Regions from separate parts of the Serinicoccus shuyuelongi genome, predicted to be linked through region 2. Evidence: predicted binding sites of a transcription regulator. Region 2 holds the regulator's gene; the other holds the start of a gene.
What was found. The regulator LexA, encoded in region 2, represses DNA repair genes until DNA is damaged. The targets are predictions, from matches to a motif close to TCGAACANNTGTTCGA.

Region 1: ACI3EY_RS05230 (DUF6504 family protein) is a predicted target of LexA. The motif match lies at 1,833-1,848, and genes of this name have one in related genera.

The regions. Positions count from the first base shown of each region.
Region 1 is NZ_JBJFZU010000003.1:161,778-166,181, reverse strand. It holds gene ACI3EY_RS05240 (DNA polymerase III subunit alpha) at 1-931, opposite strand, end outside; gene ACI3EY_RS05235 (SAV_6107 family HEPN domain-containing protein) at 935-1,360, opposite strand; gene ACI3EY_RS05230 (DUF6504 family protein) at 1,425-1,790, opposite strand; gene ACI3EY_RS05225 (polyprenyl synthetase family protein) at 2,082-3,167, shown strand; gene ACI3EY_RS05220 (Rv2175c family DNA-binding protein) at 3,192-3,548, opposite strand; gene ACI3EY_RS05215 (LysM peptidoglycan-binding domain-containing protein) at 3,714-4,404, shown strand, end outside.
Region 2 is NZ_JBJFZU010000005.1:13,792-18,195, reverse strand. It holds gene ACI3EY_RS07785 (sensor histidine kinase) at 1-1,176, shown strand, start outside; gene ACI3EY_RS07780 (Sir2 family NAD-dependent protein deacetylase) at 1,173-2,078, shown strand; gene ACI3EY_RS07775 (PRC-barrel domain-containing protein) at 2,134-2,496, shown strand; gene lexA (transcriptional repressor LexA) at 2,563-3,282, opposite strand; gene ACI3EY_RS07765 (LysM peptidoglycan-binding domain-containing protein) at 3,543-3,929, shown strand; gene ACI3EY_RS07760 (hypothetical protein) at 3,937-4,404, opposite strand, start outside.

The DNA of each region.
Region 1 (4,404 bases), on a different contig from region 2:
GGTGGCACTCGGCGGCCAGCGCGAGGGTGTCGCGCAGCAGCACCTCGGCCCGGGCCCCCGGCCCGCCGGCCCGCTCGAGCTGGCGGGCCAGCCCGTGCATGGCCGCGGTCCCGGCCAGGTGGCCGGCGCTGCTGACCCGGTCCAGGTGACGCTCGTCGAGCGCCACCATCCTCCGGGCGGCGTCCAGCACGTCGACCACCCGGGCCTGCTCCGGGGTGGCGTGCCGGACCGCGGCGGTGAGCACCGCGGGGACGCCCAGCTCCCTCGCCAGGGCCCACAGCGCGGTGGCGTGCGGCACGCTGCCCGGGGTGCCCCCGGGACCACCGTGGCAGACCACCTCGACCCGCACCGCCCCCGCGGGCAGCACGTCCGTCCACCCCTGCAGCAGCGAGCGGGCCAGCTCGTGCCGCCGGGCCAGCAGGGCCCGGCCGACGTCGGAGCCGGGGCCGAGCAGCACGACGAGCGGGGCCACCCCCTCGACCGAGGCCGCCGCCCGGGCCACCAGCTCCGGGGTGGTGCGTGGCACGGAACGCTCCCCGGCCAGGTGGGTGTGCGTGACCAGGCGGCACAGACGTGCCCAGCCGGTCCCGGGGTCGACCCCGGCCCGCTGCCCACGGGCCAGCACGACCACCCGGGGCTGCTGGTCGTCCACCAGGGCACCGCCCTTGACCGGGGTGCGTGGTCCGCGCCGCCCGGGGTCCGGGGCGGCGGCCAGCGCCAGGTCGACCCCCAGCACCGGGGCGATCCCGGCGTCGGTGCAGGCCCGGGCGAACCGGACGGCGCCGTAGAGGCCGTCCCGGTCGGTCAGCCCCAGTGCCGACTGCCCGTGCCCGGCCGCCAGTGCCACCAGGTCGGCAGGGTGGGAGGCGCCGTAGCGCATCGAGGCGCTGGAGGCGACGTGCAGATGGACGAAGTCGTCGCTCTCAGGCATACCTCACCCGTGTCCCAACGGGGCCAGCTCGGCCGCGAGCGGCACCTCGCAGGGCAGGTGCAGGGCGGCCCGCACCAGCTCGAGGAACCGCTCCCCCGAGCGGACCAGGTCGTCGGCCTCCCGTGCGGTCACGACGTCGGCACCCCGCTCCAGGGCGAGCCGGCGCCGACCGGAGTCGGCGAAGAAGATCGCCCACTCGGTCAGCTCGGGGGCCACCGTGGGCAGCACCTCCCAGACGCTGCGCGGTCGGCTGCGCCGGCTCGGCACGGTGCGTGCCGCGAGCAGCGCGGCACCGGCCCGCAACGCCGCCAGGTGGGCCTGGGTGTAGCGCTCGGCGGCGGTACTGCTGTGGCAGGCCTGCAGCAGCACCGCCTGCGCACGCTCGAGCAGGTCCAGCACGGCGCCCGCCGTGGCCACCTGAGCCGTCATCACGTCCTTCTTCCTGTCGTCGCCCTCGTTCTGCCTGCACCGCGTCCTCGCTCCCGTGCCCCCATCAGTCGGTGACACGGTCCAGCCACCAGCGCTCGCCCTGGGCGAGGTCGTAGACCCCGGTGCCGCCGGTCCGACCGGCGCCGGCCTCCACCCGCCAGACCACCCGTTCCAGGGTCGGCAGCGCCGGCGCCGAACCCTCCGTCGCGCCGCCGGTGCCCTCCTCGTCCTCGGCACCGCGCCACCACGGCACCCGCTGGCTCCACTGGGCGAGCACCGCGCGCACCAGGTGCAGACGTCCGCGCCAGAGGAAGAGCGTGGGGACCTGGTCGTCGCCGGGGGTGGTCGACAGCGCCCCCTCCACCCGGACCCCGTGCTCCCGGGCCGGGCCCAGCCGGACCTCGACCTGCTCGTGGTATCTCCTGCTCATGACGCTCTCCCTGCGGACTCGAGGCGGTGGACCGTTCTTGAGTCGAACAGATGTTCGACGCATAGGACAAAGGTACGACTCCCCACCGACAAGCTCAACCCCCGTGTGGACAACTCCTGCACGCGGACCCCGTCGGGCAGCACCATGGACACCTCGGCCCGGGCCAAGGAGGGGGTGGCCCGGGCCGGGCACCACCCCCGATAGGCTCGAGGCTGGTGGAGCAGGTCCGGCCACGGGCCGCACCGGCCCACCGACCCGGCATCACGCCGGCCCCCGAGCACAGGAGGACCCGTGACGCACGCCCTGGACGGCGTCGACCTGCTCCCCCGGGTGCAGCGCGCGCTGGACGAGCACATCGACGCGCAGCGAGAGGCGCTCGCCGCCCTGGGCGAACCGATGACCCCGCTCGTCGACTCCGTCGCGGAGCTGCTGGCCGGGGGAAAGCGGCTGCGTGCCGCCTTCCTCTACTGGGGGTGGCGCGCGCTCGGGGGTGCCGACGACGACGCCGCCGTCCGGGCCGCGAGCTCGATGGAGGTCTTCCAGGCGGCGGCGCTCCTGCACGACGACGTGATGGACAACAGCGACCTGCGGCGCGGGCACCCCACCGCCCACCGGGCGTTCGCCGCCCGCCACCAGGCGCAGGGCTGGTCCGGCGAGTCCGCCCGCTTCGGTCACGCCGCCGCCATCCTGGCCGGCGACCTGTGCCTGTGCTGGACCGACGAGCTCTTCAGCTCCAGCGGCCTGCCCGAGGCCGGTCTGCGACGGGCCCGCCCGGAGTTCGACCGGATGCGGACCCACCTCATGGGCGGCCAGTTCCTGGACATGCTGGAGGGCGCGCGCGGGTGGCACGACCTCGGCCACGCCGAACGGCTGGAACGCTGCCGCACCGTGATCCGGTTCAAGAGCGCGCGCTACTCCGTCGAGCAGCCGCTGCTCATCGGCGCGCTCGCCGCGGACGCGACGCAGGACACCCTCGCAGGACTGGCCCGCTACGGCGCTGCGCTGGGCGAGGCCTTCCAGCTCCGCGACGACGTGCTGGGCGTCTTCGGCGACCCCGGGCAGACCGGCAAGCCGGCCGGCGACGACCTGCGCGAGGGCAAGCACACCGTCCTGGTCGCGCACGCCCTGGAGTATGCCGACCCCGCGGACGCGCGGTTGCTCGCCGACAGCCTGGGCGACCCCGACCTCGGCGACGACGCCGTCCAGGAGTGCCGGCGGGTGCTGGTCTCGTCCACCGCGCTGGAGCGCACGGAGGCGATGGTCTCCGACGACGCCCAGGAGGCGGTGCGCGCCCTGGACACCATCGGGGACCTCACCGCGGACGGGCGCCGGGCGCTCGCCGAGCTGGTCGAGATCTGCACGGTCCGCGCCACCTGAGGGCGCGGACCGCGCCATCGGGGATCAGAAGGCGTGCTCCTGGGCGCGTCGCCGCACCTCGGTCTTCGACCCCGTGTGCAGGGACGCCAGGGCACTGCCGCCGGCGAAGGTGTCGTCCGGCGCATGCAACCAGTCGATCACCTCGTCGTCGGAGAAACCGCCGTCCGACAGGACGGTGATCGTGCCCTGCAACGAGGGCAGCGGACCGTCCTCGACGAGGAAGCCGCCGGGCACCATGACGGCCCTGTTCTCACCTCGGCGTCGCCCCAGCAGCTGACGTTCCTGCAACCAGCTCCTGACCTCCTGCACGCTCGCCCCGGTCCGTTCCATGACCTCGGGGACTGTCAACCATTCCGGAATTACATTCGTGTCACTTACCACACCCCCTAGTCAATCACATTCAGCGACACGCCCAAAAGGTGGACCAACAGGAATAGAGCAGGTACTGTCCCTTTTGCCTCACGGGCATCGTGTTCACCCTGAATCACGAATACCCCGTCAGCACTTCTGTATATACCTCGTCACTTCAGCCTCGGAGGACCCGACGTGAGCCCCCTCTTCGCCGCCCTGCCCCCCGGCGACCTGCCGACCAACGCCTACGTCGCCCCGACCGGAGTGCACGCCACCGCGCCCATCGCGACCGACCTGGTGATGGCCCCGAAGACCCGGTCCCACACCGTCGTCCCCGGTGAGACCGTCTACGGCATCGCCGACCGCTACGACGTGGCCCCCCAGGACATCGTCCGCGCCAACAAGCTCTCCCAGGGCGGCCGGTGGATCCTGCCGGGCGCGACCCTGCGCATCCCGGGTTCCGGCGCCACCGACACCGGGGCCGAGTCGTCCTCCCGGCCCAGCTCCTCGGAGCGCAGGGGCGCAGGGACCGTCACGGTCCGGGCCGGCGACACCCTCTCCCACCTGGCCGTGCGGCACGGGGTCAGCGTCAACGCGCTCGTGTCGGCGAACTCGCTCACCAACAGCCGGCTCATCTACCCCGACCAGGTGCTGACCCTGCCCGGCAAGGACGGGGCCGGCTCCCGACCGGCGTCCTCGCCCGCGTCGAGCTCGGCGTCCGGCTCCCAGCAGTCCTCCGCCGACCGGTCCTCGAGCTCGGGCTCGACGACCGTCACGGTGCGCAACGGCGACACCCTCTGGGGCCTGGCCACCGACCGCGGGGTGAGCGTGTCCGCGCTGGCCGGCGCCAACGACCTCAGCAGCAGCGCCATGATCTACCCCGGCC
Region 2 (4,404 bases):
GCCGACGACCAGCTGGCCGGTGTGCTGGAGCAGGCAGGGGAGAGCCGGGTCGGTGAAGGGACCCCGCAGGTCTTCAGGACCACGATGGAGCTCGGCCCGGACATCGGCGAGTACCGGGTGCAGGTCGTGGAGCTGGGAGGGACGCCGGAGGGGGCACAGGGCCAGACCTCGGTGGTCACCGGCCTGCCGCTGTCCGGCGTGGCCGCGACGACCCGGCAGGCCGTCTGGATCCTGGTGCCCACCGGGCTGCTGACGCTGGCGCTGGCGGGGGTGGGGTCGGCATACCTGGTGCGCCGAAACCTGGCCCCGCTGGACCGGGTCGCGGCCACCGCGCGCAGGGTCTCCGAGCAGCAGCTGGCGCACGGCGAGGTGGCGGTCGCGGACCGGGTGCGGCCGGACGACACCGACCCGGCCACCGAGGTCGGCCAGGTCGGGCTGGCCCTCAACAACCTGCTGGACACCATGGAGGCGGCGCTGTCCGCCCGGCACGCGAGCGAGCAACGGGTCCGCCAGTTCGTCGCGGACGCCTCGCACGAGCTGCGGACCCCGCTCGCCTCGATCCGCGGGTATGCCGAGCTGTCCCGCCGCGAGACCGAGCCCGTCCCGGAGCCGGTCCGGCACGCGCTGCACCGGGTGGAGTCGGAGTCGTTGCGGATGCAGGGGCTGGTGGAGGACCTGCTGCTGCTGGCCCGGCTGGACGCCGGGCGCCCCCTGGAGCGGGACCAGGTCGACCTCACCCTGGCCTGCCTGGACGCCGTCGGGGACGCCCGGGTGGCCGGTCCCGAGCACGTCTGGGCGCTGGAGCTGCCGGACGAGCCGGTGGAGGTCGTCGGTGACGAGGCTAGACTCCGACAGGTGCTGGGCAACCTGCTGACGAACGCGCGCACGCATACCCCGGGGGGCACCACCGTCACCACCAGGCTGCGACGCCACGCAGGCACCGTGCAGCTGGTCGTGGCCGACGACGGGCCGGGCGTGCCGGAGCCGTTGCGCCCGACCGTCTTCGAACGCTTCGCGCGCGGCGACGACTCCCGCTCGAGGGCGGCCGGGAGCACCGGGTTGGGGTTGTCGATCGTGTCGGCCGTGGTCCGTGCCCACGGGGGCGGCGTGCGGGTCGAGTCCGAGCCGGGTCGGACCGAGTTCGTGGTGCAGCTGCCGGCCGGTGGTGCGCCGTGAGCGGGCAGCAGCCGGCACGGGTCGGCCCGATGGACCTGTCCCTGACGATGCCGCCCCCGACCCGGATCGACGAGGACCGGTACCAGCGGGCCCGTGACCTGCTCGCCGGTGGCGCGGTGGTGGCGCTGACCGGGGCGGGGATGTCCACCGCGAGCGGGATCCCGGACTACCGGGGACCGGATGGCACCCGGCGGGTGACCCCGATGCAGCACGGCGACTTCGTCACCTCCGCGGAGGCGCGCCAGCGCTACTGGGCCCGTGCCTACGCGGGCTGGAGCAGGTTCGCCGGGGCCAGCCCCAACGCGGCGCACCGCGCCGTCGCCGACCTCGAGGCGGCCGGGCTGCTGAGCCACGTGATCACCCAGAACGTGGACGGGCTGCACCAGCAGGCCGGCTGTCGACGGGTGCTCGAGCTGCACGGCACCCTGACCCGGGTGGTCTGTCTCGACTGCGGGGAGCCCACCGGACGCGGGCAGGTGCACGAGTGGCTGGACGTCGCGAACCCGGGCTTCCTGGCCCACGTGGACACCGCCGGCGAGGTCCGTCCCGACGGTGACGTCGCCCTGCCCGAGGACCTGGTGGCGGGTTTCCGCACGCCCAGGTGCTCGGTCTGCGGTGGCGACCGGCTCAAGCCGGACGTGGTCTTCTTCGGCGGCTCGGTGCCGCGCGAGCTGGTCGAGGTGGCCTTCGAGCTGGTGCACGAGGCCCGGTGCCTGCTCGTGCTCGGGTCCTCGCTGCGGGTGATGAGCGGCTACCGGTTCGTGCGGCGGGCGGCGCGGGAGGGCATACCCGTGGTGGTCGTGACCCGCGGTCCCACCCGGGGGGACGCCGAGGCCACCGTGCAGCTCGACGCCCTCGTCGGGGACGTCCTGGGTCGGCTGGTCACGGACCTGGGTCGCTAGGCTGACGGCGACCACCCGGCCGGGGCCGGGGGACCGCACGGTCCGGGTCGCCCACGTGCAGGACGAGACGGACGAGGAGGTCGTCGTGGTCAGCTACGAGCAGCTCGGCGAGCTGTACGACGCCGAGGTCGTGGACCAGGACGGTCACAAGGTGGGCCGGCTCGACCAGGTCTACCTGGACAACGGCACCGGGGAACCGGCCTGGATCACGGTGCGCACCGGCTTGCTCGGCGGCCGGAAGATCTTCTGCCCGGTCGCCAACGCCGTCGTCGAGGACCGACAGGTGCGGGTGCCCTACCCGGTGGAGATGCTCAAGGGGGCGCCGGAGATCGCGTGCGACGGGCACCTCAACGAGGACGAGGAGGAGGAGCTCTACGACTACTACGCCGTGGAGGAGGGGCCGGCCCCCTCGGCATGACGCGACGACGCCCGCCCCGGCCAGAGGATGGAGGGGCCGGGACGGGCGCCGCGATCGTGGAGCCGCTCAGACGCGGCGCAGGACCGCCGTCACCTTGCCGAGGATCACGGCGTGGTCACCGTCGATCGGCTCGTAGGCCGGGTTGTGCGGGATCAGCCAGGTCTTGCCGTCCCGGTGGCGGTAGGTCTTGACGGTGGCCTCGTTGTCCAGCATCGCCGCGACGATCTCCCCGTTGACCGCGGTCGGCTGCCGGCGTACCACGACCCAGTCCCCGTCGCAGATGGCGGCGTCCACCATGGAGTCGCCGACCACCTTCAGCAGGAAGAGCTCGCCGTCCCCGACCAGCTGACGGGGGAGGGGGAAGACGTCCTCCACGGCCTCCTCGGCCAGGATCGGGCCACCCGCCGCGATCCTGCCGACCAGCGGGACGTAGGAGGGGCGGGGGCGGTCGTCGCCGATCCCGGTCTCGTCGAAGCCGGCATCCGGCGCGGTCGCACCCTCGCCGTCACCGCGGCGGTAACCGGGGCCTTCGCCGCCGGGGTGCACGACCTCGATGGCGCGCGGACGGTGCGGGTCGCGGCGGAGGAAGCCCTTGCGCTCCAGCATCTTCAGCTGGTGCGCGACCGAGCTCGGTGAGGTCAGTCCGACCGCGTCCCCGATCTCACGCAGGCTCGGCGGGTAGCCGCGGTGGTCGATCGCGTCCCGGATGACGTCCAGCACACGGCGTTGCCGGTTCGTCAGCGCCGCGCCGCCGTCCCGGTCCGGCATCTCGTGGATCGTGGCCATGCTCTCCATCCCCTTGCTCGGGTCCCACCCTCGGCGTCCCTCGTGCGGTCCGGTGCTGAGGCATCGTCCCTGGTCAGAGGGTATGTCAGTGGCGGGTGGTTGAGTCCCTGACATGAATACAGCCTACGGGGGCACGACACCGGAGGCAAACACCTGTTCGGCCCGCGTGTCGACATGCATCGTACGGGTGTGCTACACATGGAACAGACGTGCTATCGGACAGCTGTCCGGTGAGCACCGCCACGAGGAAGGTGATCAGCATGAGCACTGCCACCGCGAGCTTCATCTCCGTCCCGCTGCCCGAGGTCGGGCGCGGATGGAGCACGTCCACCCGCAGGGTGGTCGCCACGTCCCCGGCCGGGACGTCCTCGCTCCACCTGACCCGGCGCGGTCGGTTGGCGATCACGGCCACGGTCGCGCTGGCGGTGGCCGTGCTCGCGGCGACGCTCTTCAGCGTCGGCGTCATGGGCCCGGCGAGCGCGGCGTCCTCCGTCGTCGTGGAACCGGGCACCACGCTCTCGCAGGTCGCGCAGGAGCACCTGCCCGGACTGCCGCTCAGCCAGGCGATCGCCGACATCCAGCAGGCGAACCGCCTGAGCGGTACCTCGATCGCCGTGGGTCAGGAACTCGTCATCCCCGGTCGCTGACCGGTTGTCAGGAGCCGGACGGGCGCGGCGCGTCCACCGGTGTGTCCGAGTCCCCGTCCACGTCGCCGCCCAGCGCGTCCCACACGACGGGCAGCTGCTCGGAGGGCATGAAGTAGCCCGCGAGATGCGGGTCGAACATCAACCCGCCGATGCCGGCCTCGCTGTAGGTCTGAGCCGAGTCGACCACCTCGGCGGGTGCCAGGGCGATCGCCCGTAGGTCCTCGTCCGCGCCGATCATCTCGTTCTGCACGGCGAAGTGCCGGGCCCGCTCCGCGCTGGTGAACGTGAGCAGCATCAGCTGGTCGTCGATCTGGGCCGCTGCGGGAGACTCCGCACCGGGCTCGCCGACCGCGACGAACCACCAGTGACCCAGGTCCATGGTGGCCCGCCAGAGCGCGGTCATCCCCTCCTGGTCGTGCGGTCCCGCGACGCGCGCCGCCAGGATGTCGGTCTCCGTCTCCTCCGGGTCCGCCAG